Regions from separate parts of the Streptomyces sp. NPDC046977 genome, predicted to be linked through region 3. Evidence: riboswitches for the same ligand, from Rfam matches in the RefSeq annotation. Region 3 holds a riboswitch; each other region holds the start of a gene.
The links. Region 3 has a riboswitch for cobalamin ahead of metE (5-methyltetrahydropteroyltriglutamate--homocysteine S-methyltransferase). Riboswitches for the same ligand answer to the same signal wherever they lie in the genome.

Region 1 (3,957 bases), on a different contig from region 3:
CCGCCGCGGACGTCGGCGACGCCGTGGTGGATCTCGTACCCCTCGACGGTCTCCCCCCAGGCCGTGCCGGACGGCCGGGCCAGGGTCTTGCCGGGCGCGAAGCGCACCCGGACCGGCAGCAGGCCGAGCCCCGGTACGAGACCGGCCCGCGACTCGACGGGGTCGTCGATCGTCTCGCCCAGCATCTGGAAGCCGCCGCAGATTCCGAGCACCGGACGGCCTTCCGCGGCACGCCGCACGACCGCGTCGGCCAGCCCGCGCCGGCGCAGCCACTCCAGCGCCTTGACCGTTCCCCGGGTCCCGGGCAGCACGACCAGGTCGGCGTCCGCGAGTTCCTCGGGCCGGTCGACGAAGCGCACGACGACGCCGGGTTCGGCCGCTAGGGCGTCGACGTCGGTGAAGTTGGACATCAGGGGGACCGCGGCGACGGCGACCCGCAGCACGTCCTCGCCGTGCGGCGGCGCCGAGTCGGACTCCCGTACGGTGCCGCGCAGCGACAGCCGCAGTCCGTCCTCCTCGTCGATACCGAGGCCGTGCTGATACGGCAGGACACCGTAGAAGCGGCGTCCGGTCAGACCGCTCAGCATCTCCAGCCCTGGTTCCAGCAGCGAGACGTCGCCGCGGAACTTGTTGACCAGGTAGCCGCAGACGAGTTCCTGGTCCTCGGGGCTCAGCAGCGCCGTCGTGCCGAAGAAGGACGCGAAAACGCCGCCGCGGTCGATGTCGCCGACGACGACCACCGGCAGCCGCGCGGCCCTGGCCAGGCCCATGTTGACGATGTCGCCGTGGCGCAGGTTGATTTCGGCGGGGCTGCCCGCGCCCTCGCAGATGACGGCGTCGTGGCGGGAACGCAGCTCCTCCAGGCAGCCGGTGACGGTCTCCAGCAGTTCCGCGCGGCTGCCGTTGTGGTAGCCGCGCGCGCTCATCTCGCCCACCGGGCGGCCCATCAGCACGACCTGGCTCGTGCGGTCGCCGCCCGGCTTGAGCAGCACCGGGTTCATCAGCGCGGACGGCTCCACGCGCGCGGCCTGCGCCTGCATGGCCTGCGCCCGGCCGATCTCGGCGCCCTCGCGCGTCACGTACGAGTTCAGCGACATGTTCTGGGCCTTGAACGGGGCCACGGACACGCCCCGGCGGGCCAGCCAGCGGCAGATGCCGGCCGTCACGACGCTCTTGCCCGCGTCCGAGGTGGTGCCAGCGACCAGCAGCGCGCCGCCGCTCATGCGCTCCTCCTCCGGCTCCCGCGGGCGAGCCGGTGCCAGGCCAGCCGGCCCCCGGCCGTGGCCAGCAGGGCCAGCGCGCCCACCCGCCGCGACAACCGCACCGCCCGCTCGATGTCCGCCACTTCCACCGCCCGGTTGCCCGCGCCGAGTACGGGCCGGTGCTCGACCCGGCCCCCGTACGCCAGCGTCCCCCCGAGCCGTACGCCCAACGCCCCCGCGAACGAGGCCTCGACGGGTCCGGCGTTCGGGCTGGGGTGCCGGCCGCCGTCCGCCTGCCAGACCCGCCACGCGCCCCGCCGGTCGGGGCCCGCCAGCACGGCGAGCGCGGCGGTCAGCCGGGCACCGGGGAAGCCGGCGACGTCGTCGAGGCGGGCCGACGCCCAGCCGAACCGGCGGAACCGCGGCGACCTGTGACCGACCATGGCGTCGAGGGTGTTGACCGCGCGGAAGCCCACGAGCCCCGGCACGCCGCCCAACGCGCCCCACACCAGGGCGCCGACGACGGCGTCCGAGGTGTTCTCCGCGACCGACTCGACGACGGCCCGGGCCATCTGCCGCTCGTCCAGCGCCTGCGGGTCCCGCCCGCACAGGTGGGGCAGCCGGGCCCGCGCCGCCGCGGTGTCCCCGGCGGCCAGCGCGGCGCCGATCGTCCGCGCCTCACGCCCCAGCGACGTACCGCCGAGCACCGCCCAGGTCGCGGCGGCGGTCAGGGCCACGGACGCGGCGGGGGAGCGGCGTACGGCGCGTGCGGTCCCCGCGGCGGCCGCCGCGGCGCCCCCGGCGCACAACACGGTGTAGAGCGCGCCCCGTCCGCGGTGGTCCTGCCACAACGCGCGCTCCAGCGCGCCCGCCACGCGCCCGAAGGCCGCGACGGGATGCCCGCGGCGCGGGTCCGCGAGGGCGAGGTCGGCAAGCCAGCCGAGAGCCGCCCCGGCGGCGAAGACCGACGGCGCGGCAGAGCCGGCGTCGGGTGTACGGCGGCAGCCGCCCATCGCTGGTGTCCTCACTCAGGGTCCGCGCCCTGGCTCGACGTGACCGGCGGTGAGAGTCTCCTGGCTCCCGGATCGGCGGCACCCCCGGCCTTCCAGCCCGTGGTACGGGCCGTGGCCGCTGGTGGAGGCGCGCTCCCCGGTGACAGTGGCGGGACCGCGCCGGATTCGCACCGGACTTCCTCTCCTGCCGCCGTGTGGCGGTTCCGATACCACCACGCGCCGATCCGGCCCGTCAACTCACCCCGTAGCGGCCCGGAAACGCGGAAACCCCAGCTCACGGCCGGAAAGGCCGGGAGCTGAGGCCGAGTTCACACCGCGTGGCGGCGTATCAGGCGACGATCAGGAGGATCCCGTACGCCACGGCCGCCGCGCACAGCGCGAAGCACGCGTACGCGCCCGCGCGCGCCAGGGCGCCCTGACCGCCCCCGGTGCCGGCCGGCCGGGACAGGCCGACGATGCCGAGGGTGAAGACGCCGACGAGACCGACGGTGACGGCGAGGCTGACGCCGAAGACGGAGCCGAGGGCAGCCCAGTCGATGTGCATGCTGCTGTGTCCTTCCGGGACGGGTGGGGGCTGCGGGCCCGGCGTCAGACGGTGGCCTTGGTGTGGCCGGTACCGGTCGCGGGCCCCGCGGGCGGCGGCGCCACGGCGGCGACGGCCGCGGTGACGATGCCAGGCTCCGCGGCGCCGGAGCCGGCGTCCGTGCCGGCGTTGACGTTGTCGGCGTTGACGTTGGTGTGGTCGACCGGCCTGCGGCGGGCGGCCACCCGGATCGCGGCGCACACGGCGAGCGCCAGCACGGCGACGGCGGTGACGCCGGCGTCGCCCTGGTCGGCCAGGAGCGCGGCGCCCGCCGCGACCAGGCCGGCGGCCGGCAGGGTCAGCACCCAGGCGGCGGCCATGCGGCCCGCGGTGCTCCAGCGGACGACGCCGCCCTTGCGGCCCACCCCGGCGCCCAGGACGGAACCGGAGCAGACCTGGGTGGTGGACAGCGAGAAGCCGAGGTGCGAGGAGGCCAGGATGACCGCCGCGGCGCCGGTCTGGGCGGCGAAGCCCTGCGGCGGCTGGATGTCGGTGATGCCCTTGCCCATGGTGCGGATGATCCGCCAGCCGCCGATGAACGTGCCGAGCGCGATGGCCAGGCCCGCCGAGCCGATGACCCACAGCGGCGGGTCGGAGTCGGGCGCGACGACGTTGCCGGTGACGAGGGCGAGCGTGATGACGCCCATGGTCTTCTGGGCGTCGTTCGTGCCGTGCGCGAGGGAGACCAGGCCCGCCGAGGCGATCTGGCCGGCCCGGTAGCCCCTGGCGGTCGCGGCCGGGTCGCTGCCGCGGCTGATGCGGTAGGTCAGGCGGGTCGCCAGCAGCGCGGCGACCCCGGCGACGACCGGCGCGCAGACGGCCGGGACGAGCACCTTCATCACGACCGCGTCGCCGTTGACCGCCCCGAACCCGGCGGAGGCGACCGAGGCGCCGATCAGGCCGCCGAACAGGGCGTGCGACGAACTGGAGGGGAGTCCCGCCAGCCAGGTCAGCAGATTCCAGACGATCGCGCCGACCAGCCCGGCGAAGATGACCTCGGGCCGGATCCCCGCGGTCTCGTCGAGGATCCCGCCGGAGATCGTCCTGGCGACCTCCACCGACAGGAACGCCCCGACCAGGTTCAGCACCGCGGACATCGCCACCGCTGTCCGGGGACCCAGTGCGCCAGTGGAGATGGTGGTGGCCATCGCGTTGGCGG
Region 2 (3,957 bases), on a different contig from region 3:
GACTGCGGAGACGGCCGCATTATGTTTGCGCCACCGCCCCTCGCAAACCGGGAGACGGTCGCGGTTGTGGTCGAGTTCTACCGCCGTGCCGGCTCCTGGAAGGTTCGTGCCGTGGGGCAGGGCTGGGACACCGGGTTGGCGGGTCTGGCCGGGGATTTCGGGATCGTCGTGGACGACCCTGGCCCCGCCTCGGCCGCTGTGGCTGCAACGCCACCTGAGTCGCCGAGCACGTCGCACCATGCGACAAGTGCCCAGCCGGTTCGCGCCCCTGCCGTTCCGTCCGCTGCACTGCAACGGCCGCCGGTGACACCGCTGCCCCCGCCGGGCCCTCTGGGACGGGTTGTGCTCACCAAGGGTGGCCAGGCAACGATCAACATGAGAAAGGAAGATCCAAGCCTCGCTGTAACGGCCATGCTCGAATGGAACGGAGGCAGTGATGCCAGACGGAGGGCCGGGGCCGATCTGGATCTCTACGCGTTGCATGTTCCGCGGAGTCTGGTGACGCCCAAGGGTGCCAAGCCGAGCAAATCCGAACAGGTGATTTATTACCGGAATTTGGGATCGCTCATGGCTCCGCCATTCATCGCCCTAGATGGCGATTCCCGGAGGCCGGGGCGGGAGACCATCACGATCCGGCGTCCCGACCTGCAGGGATATGTTCTCATCTGCGCGTACAGTGCGGTTGAGAATGGTGTCGGCTCGTTCAAGTCGTATGGTGCCCGGGCAGTTGTAACCGATGGGCGGGGCTCGACTGTCACAGTACCGCTGTTCAATAATCGCAACCTGTCTTACTGGGTTGCTATTGCGTTGATCGACTTCACCGCCCCTGGTGGCATTGAGATTCGGCATGTTGAGAAGTACAGCGGGAATCACGTGGAGGCCCGGCCGATGCTGTACTCCAGTGGCAGTTTTCGGATGAGCGCAGGCAAGGTCGAATTCAAGACGAGGTAGCTGGCCGCCGTCCCACTCTTGACCCTTTCCTCCCACGGACCGACCTCAAGCAGGTGTGGGATCGAACACGGGAAAGGACACGTGGACAAGTTGGGCAGGAGTGCGCGATCGGTGTAGAGGCATTGGGGCATGCCTCACCGCCGCGTAGACCGCCTCCGGCGCCTGACGGCTCCCGCGCGTCCGGCCCCGCTCGCACGGTGTGCGGGGCAAGCGGGCCCGCCGGGCTCACCTGCCCGTCCCGACCCCGGTCCACCATGTCGCCGCAGGCTCTCGTTCACCCGTCAAAGGCGTCTCGCGGGCGCCGGGTGTCAACCAGCTCATCGTCGACCGGCGGGCGATGGGAACGTCACATGTCGGCGGCCCCGTCTCCTTGAGGCGCCGCGCAGTGTCCCAGCAGTTGCCCGGTCATCTCGTCCACGATGCGGTAGCGGACGATCCGGCCCTGCCGGTCACCGGTGACGATGCCGGCGGCCCGCAGCAGCCGCAGGGCCTGGGAGACCGCCGTGTCCGTCATGCCCGTGGCGACCGCCAGGTCCGTGACCGCGATCGGCCCCGCCGTCCGGAGAGCCAGCAGCAGCGCGAGACGGCCTGGATCGGCGAGCAGCGAGAAGCGATCCGCCCAGGCCCGCACATGCCCAGGTTCTCCAATGGCGGCGACAGCGTCGCAGACACGGTGGCCGTCGATGGTTCGGTGGCCCGCCCGCTCGGCGGGAACAAGGTGCATGGGCGCCATCCTGGCAGCCCGGGATGTGATCTTGAATACCTGTGCGTCTCTGCACCTGTGCAGCCTTGCAGGCGGAGTGCCCGCGCTCCTAGGGTGATGGCGCCGTGGTGCTCGGGAAGACCGGTGACAGCCGATGGAAGGCTCAGTCCGGGGCGGCCCTCGCCACTGTGATCGGGTAGTTCCCGCCCCCTCCCGCTTCGGCGGTGCCACTGGTCCTCACAGGCCGGGAAGGCAGGGGCGGGCGCGCTTCGCCCGTAAGCCAGGAGACCGGCCGCGGCATCTCACGAGTTGATCCACGAGGTGCTGGAGCGTGACCGCATGACCCTGCCCCCATCTGCCCCGTTCGCCGGCCCGTTCCGCTGGCGGCGCGAGGACACGCTCCGCACCGCGGGCCTGATGGCCGTGATCGCCGCATTGCACGTCGTCGCTTTCGGTGTGCTGTTCCTGCTGGTGATACCGAACGACTACCGGGTCGGTTCCGAGGCTTTCGGTCTCGGCCTCGGTATCACCGCCTACACCCTGGGAATGCGGCACGCCTTCGACGCCGACCACATCGCCGCCATCGACAACACCACGCGCAAGCTCATGGCGGACGGCAAACGCCCGGTCTCCGTGGGCTTCTGGTTCGCCCTCGGGCACTCCAGCGTCGTGGTGGCCCTGGCGGCGCTCGTCGCCGGCGGTGCCCGTCTGGCAGGCACCCTGGCGGACGAGGACTCCGGAACGCACCAGGCGCTGGGTGTGGTCGGAACCACCGTTTCCGGCACGTTCCTCTATCTCATCGCCCTGCTGAACCTCGTCGCCCTACTGGGCATACTGCGGGTCTTCAAGAAGATGCGTACGGGCTTCTTCGACGAACGGGAGCTCGAAACCCACCTGGAATCCAGGGGGTTCATGAACCGCGTACTCGGCAGGCTCACCCGCTCCATCACCCGTCCCGGGCAGATGTACCCACTCGGCTTCCTCTTCGGGCTCGGGTTCGACACCGCCACCGAGGTCGCGCTGATGGTGATGGCGGGCAGCGGAGCCGCCGCCGGTCTGCCCTGGTACGCGATCCTGTGCCTGCCGCTGCTGTTCGCCGCCGGGATGAGCCTGTTCGACACCCTCGACGGGACCTTCATGAACTTCGCCTACCAGTGGGCGTTCTCCAACCCCGTGCGCAAGGTCTACTACAACCTCACCATCACCGGTCTGTCCATCGCCGTCGCCTTCGTCATCGGCACCATCGAACTGGTCGGGGTCCTGCACGACAAGCTCGACATGACGGACGGGCTCACCGGCTGGGTCGCCGGCCTCGATCTCGACAACGTCGGCTACGTGATCGTTGGCCTCTTCGTCGTCGTGTGGGCCGTCGCGATCGCGTACTGGCGCGTCGCCAAGGTCGAGGATCGCTGGGCGGCGCGAACTGCGGGGAGCGTCTGACGTTCTTTCGGTGGCCTCCGGTCGGGCACAGTGGTGTGCCCGACCGGAGGCAGCCCCCGTCCCCTCTTCTGCCGCGACGTCAGGCGGCGGGACGCCGCAAGTAGAGCCCGAACACGATGTCGTAGAAGAGGAACGCGATCAGCGTGATGCCCAGCAGGGGCAGGGCCCAGCCGAGCGCGGCGACGGCCGGGACGCCGATGATCAGCACCGGCAGCGGGAGTTGTCGCCACGTTCCTCGTGCGGGGGCCTTCCCGAGGGCCGCCGTGCGGCCGTCACGCGTGGGGCGGCGCTGCCACCACATGCGGTAGCCCCACACGATGACGGAGATCAGGCCGACCGCGATCAGCGCCAGCAGGATCTGGTTGACGATGCCGAACAGCAGGCCCATGTGGCCCTGGACGCCGAGTTTGCTGAGCTTGGCCAGGACCGGGTAGTCGGCCCAACGGCTCTCCGAGGTGACCTTGCCCTTGGCGGCGTCGACGGCTACCTGGTCGTAGTGGACCGGCCAGAGGTCGTCGTCCTGCGCCACGGTCCACGCACTCGTCGCATCGGCGGGCGGCGTCAGCTCCACCCGGCCACCGAGGCCGGCCTCGCGGGCGACCGTGAGGACCGCGTCGAAGGCTGCGGGGTCGGCCGTCGCCGCGCCGGCGCCCGTGCCGTGTCCGGCGTGCCCCGCAGGCTCGCCCTTGCCGGCGCCGGTACCGCCGGGCAGGGCGGTGACCAGCGCGGGCGCGTGCCCCTTCGCCGCGTTCAGCAATTCCCCGAACCGGGCACCGGCGTAGTGGGACCAGGTCAGGCCGGTGGCGCTGAGACCGAGCAGACCGACGGCGAGCCATACGCCGGTGGCGGCGTGCCAACTGCGC
Region 3 (3,957 bases):
GCGGATACCCGTGCGCGGCGAGTTCGCGGGCTACCTGCATGTGGGAGCGGGCGGCCTCCAGGCTGATGACGTCGGCGTCGAGGTCGTCGATCGCCGCCACGATGTCACCGAACTCGGCGTAGCACATGTGGGTGTGGATCTGCGTGTCAGGACGTACGCCGCTGCTGGTCAGCCGGAACGCCTCGGTGGCCCAGGCGAGGTAGGCCGGGCGGTCGGCGGAGCGCAGCGGCAGGGTCTCCCGGAGTGCGGGTTCGTCGACCTGGATGACCGACGTCCCGGCCGCCTCCAGGTCGCCCACTTCGTCGCGCAGGGCGAGGGCGACCTGGCGGGCGGTGTCGCCGAGGGGCTGGTCGTCGCGGACGAAGGACCAGGCGAGCATGGTGACCGGGCCGGTGAGCATGCCCTTGACCGGACGGTCGCTCAGCGACTGGGCGTAGGCCGTCCACCGCACCGTCATCGGCTCGGCACGGGAGATGTCCCCAGCGAGGATCGGCGGCCGGACGTAGCGGGTGCCGTACGACTGCACCCAGCCGTGCTGCGTGGCCAGATAACCGGTCAGCTGCTCGGCGAAGTACTGCACCATGTCGTTGCGCTCGGCCTCGCCGTGTACCAGGACGTCCAGCCCGGTCTTCTCCTGGAAGAAGATGACTTCCTGGATCTCCGCTTTGATGCGTTCCTCGTATCCAGCCACGCCGATGCGGCCAGCCCTCAGATCGGCGCGTGCGGTGCGCAGTTCGGTGGTCTGCGGGAACGAGCCGACGGTCGTCGTGGGCAGCAGCGGCAGGCCGAGGTGAGCGCGCTGGGCGACCGCCCGTTCGGCGTACGGCTGGGAACGGCGGCCATCGGCGTCCGTCACGGCCCCGGAACGGGCTCGGACGGCAGGGTCATGAGTGATCGGTGAGCCGGCACGGGAGGCGAGGTCGGCGCGGTTGGCGGCGAGTTCGCCGGCGATGGCGCCGGTGCCCTGGGAGAGACCCTTGGCGAGGGCTACGATCTCGGCAGACTTCTGACGGGCGAAGGCCAGCCAGCGCAGGATCTGCGGCTCGATGTCCCGCTCGGCAGCGGCGTCCAGCGGCACGTGCAGCAGGGAGCAGGAGGCGGATACGTCGACGCGGTCGGCGAGCCCGAGAAGGGTGCCTAGCGTGGCCAGCGACTTCTGCAGATCGTTGATCCAGATGTTGCGGCCGTTGACGACACCTGCGACCAGGCGCTTGCCGGGCAGTCCGCCGACAGCGGCCAGGGCGTCCAGGTTGGCCGCGGCTGCCTCGGTGAAATCCAGCGCGAGGCCCTCGACCGGTGCCTTGGCCAGGACCGGGAGAGCGCCGCCGAGCCGGTCGAAGTAGGAGGCGACGAGCAGCTTGGGCCGGTCGGTGAGGGCGCCGAGGTCGCGGTAAGCGCGCTCGGCGGCATTGAGCTCGGCCGGGGTGCGGTCCTGTACGAGCGCGGGCTCGTCGAGCTGGACCCACTCGGCGCCGGCCGCACGCAGGTCGGCGAGGACTGACGCGTACACGGGCAGCAGCCGGTCCAGCAGCGTGAGAGGCTCGAAGTTGGCGGACACGCCTGGTGCGGGCTTCGCCAGCAGAAGGTAGGTGACCGGGCCGACCAGCACGGGCCGGGCGGCCAGGCCCTGGGCGAGGGCCTCCTTCAGCTCGGCGACCTGCTTGCCGGAATCAGCCGTGAAGACGGTGTCGGGGCCCAATTCCGGTACAAGGTAGTGATAGTTGGTGTCGAACCACTTGGTCATCTCCAGCGGAGCGACCTCCTGCGTGCCACGGGCCATCGCGAAGTAGCCGTCGGTGGCATCGGCTTCGACAGCGCGGCGGTGGCGCTCGGGGATCGCGCCCACCATCACGGTCGTGTCCAGGACGTGGTCGTAGTACGAGAAGTCACCGGTGGGCACCTCATGGATGCCCGCGTCGGCGAGCTGCCGCCAGTTGCTCCGTCGGAGCTGGGCTGCGGTCGCCTGGAAGGCGTCGGCGGTGACGCGACCCTTCCAGTAGCCCTCGACGGCCTTCTTCAGTTCCCGGTTCTGACCCTGGCGGGGGTAGCCATACACGGTGGCCCGTGCTGCCGCGGCTGCGGTCTTCGCTGTCACGGAGATCTCCTTCGCGAGATGGATCCCTGAGATCCCGGAGACGGGACGAGAGCGCGAAGGGAGTGACGGAACCGGACGGCCACGACCTCGCGCGGCAAAAGCGCGGTCGTTCCGTCCGGTATGTACGCCGACCCGCCCTCGAGGTCACCGGGATGTCCGCGCACGGAATGGTCCGCACGCGGGCAGTTGGCAGGTCTTCGGACTCGCGGGCACGCCCTCCTTCTCGCGGGCACGCCCTCCTTGCCGGAGGACACCTACTGGCCGTCGCTTCCCAGGCCCGGTCGGGCCCAGTGCGTATGACGGCGGTCGTTCCCACTCACCGCTGCGGGGCAGTCCCGGATTCCCACCGGGTTCCCTCTTACGACGCATCCCGCCTGGCGGACGGGGCGAACCAGCTGCGTCTCCCACCCTAGAGGGCCGCGACGGCGGAAGGGCGACGCAGCCCACATTCCGGACCGCGGGTCGTGGCTTTCGGGCGATGGACGGCGCCCGCGGACGCACGGTCCGCGGGCACCGCTTCGGATGTCAGACACCCCAGCGCAGGGCAATCGTGTCGCCGACGTTGATCACCTTGCCGCGGGTGGCGGCGGCGAAGGAGGACCCGTCGACGCTGACCTTCCACGTGCTGGAGCCGCTGTTGGCCTTGCCGTTGAGTGCGGTGATCGTGCCCGTGCCGGAGGCCGGGGTGACGGAGGTGACGCATCCGGACGGGGTGCCCGCGGTGCCCGCCGCGTCCAGGAGCGCGCCGAGCGTCGTGGTGGCGCCGGTCGGGGTGAGCGTCACGGAGCAGACCTTCAGGTTGCCCGCGCCGTCGTCGACAGTCAGCGCCAGCTTGGCGGCGGTGCCCGAGGCGAAGGAGGTCTGGCTCACCCACTGCGGCGCGCCGACCGTGGTCGGCACGGGCGGGGCCGAGGTGAAGCCGCCGCCCGCCACTGCGCGCAGTCCGTCGATTGACGCGTACGCCTGCGGGGTGGTGTCGCTGGGGAGGTACTTGAAGCCGCCGCCGGGGTTGAACTGCTGGGCGATGAGGAAGTCGACGGGGGTCTTGCCCATGGAGGTGAGGAAGTCGCCGGTCTGCGAGTTGATGCCGCAGGCGTTGAGGCCGGAGACGGCCCAGCCGTTGGAGTCGGTGTTGACGCCGAACATGGAGTTGAAGGCGCCCGAGCTGGCGACGAGCTTGCCCTTGAGGAACGCCTTGGCCTGCACGACGTCCATATCGGTGGCGGGCACGCCGGAGACGCACAGGGCGGCCATGGCCGCGCCGGTCATGTCGATGTCGCTGGTCGCGGCGAGCTGGCTGGCGTTGCCCTCGGCCTTGCTGTAGTTCCAGCCGCCGTCGTTGTGCTGGTTGGCGCGGAGGCGGGTGATGATCGAGTCCCGTAGGGCCTGGGGTATGCGCTGCGTGCCGGACTGGGTCTTGGCACCGTTCAGGGCGAGGGCGGCGAAGACGGTGCCGTTGAAGTTGGCGGACGGGCCGAAGTAGCCGGCTTCCGCGGTCTGCCAGTAGCCGTAGATGTCGGCGACCAGGTTGCGTGACGCGCTGACGCGGGCCGGGTCGATGCCGGCGGCGTAGGCGTTGAGCGTGGCGCGTTCGTAGTCGGTGACGACCGGGGACGTCGACGGCCAGGACGTGGTGGAGAGCAGGTTGCGGTAGACGGTTCTGGCGTTCTTGCTGGTGTCGCCGCCGGGGGTGACGTCGACGACGGCGGTGCCCGCGGCCGCGAACGCGCTGAACGCCCACTCGTTGGACAGCCCGGCGCCGGCGTACGAGCCGTCGGCGGCTTGCAGGGACTTGAGGTAGGCGACGCCGTTGGTCTTCGAGGTGGCGATCTGTGCCGGGGTGGACGTCGCCAGTGCCGGCT

Region 1: another riboswitch for cobalamin. It lies ahead of ABZ883_RS31875 (cobalamin biosynthesis protein); the one in region 3 lies ahead of metE (5-methyltetrahydropteroyltriglutamate--homocysteine S-methyltransferase).
Region 2: another riboswitch for cobalamin. It lies ahead of ABZ883_RS20495 (HoxN/HupN/NixA family nickel/cobalt transporter); the one in region 3 lies ahead of metE (5-methyltetrahydropteroyltriglutamate--homocysteine S-methyltransferase).

The regions. Positions count from the first base shown of each region.
Region 1 covers NZ_JBEYWO010000026.1:84,908-88,864, forward strand. The annotation lists gene ABZ883_RS31870 (cobyric acid synthase) at 1-1,223, opposite strand, end outside; gene ABZ883_RS31875 (cobalamin biosynthesis protein) at 1,220-2,215, opposite strand; cobalamin riboswitch at 2,269-2,398, opposite strand; gene ABZ883_RS31880 (hypothetical protein) at 2,544-2,759, opposite strand; gene ABZ883_RS31885 (inorganic phosphate transporter) at 2,804-3,957, opposite strand, start outside.
Region 2 covers NZ_JBEYWO010000013.1:2,249-6,205, forward strand. The annotation lists gene ABZ883_RS20485 (TerD family protein) at 1-951, shown strand, start outside; gene ABZ883_RS20490 (metalloregulator ArsR/SmtB family transcription factor) at 1,298-1,675, opposite strand; cobalamin riboswitch at 1,764-1,966, shown strand; gene ABZ883_RS20495 (HoxN/HupN/NixA family nickel/cobalt transporter) at 1,994-3,094, shown strand; gene ABZ883_RS20500 (PepSY domain-containing protein) at 3,174-3,957, opposite strand, start outside.
Region 3 covers NZ_JBEYWO010000041.1:2,730-6,686, forward strand. The annotation lists gene metE (5-methyltetrahydropteroyltriglutamate--homocysteine S-methyltransferase) at 1-2,095, opposite strand, end outside; cobalamin riboswitch at 2,266-2,506, opposite strand; gene ABZ883_RS38235 (hypothetical protein) at 2,621-3,957, opposite strand, start outside.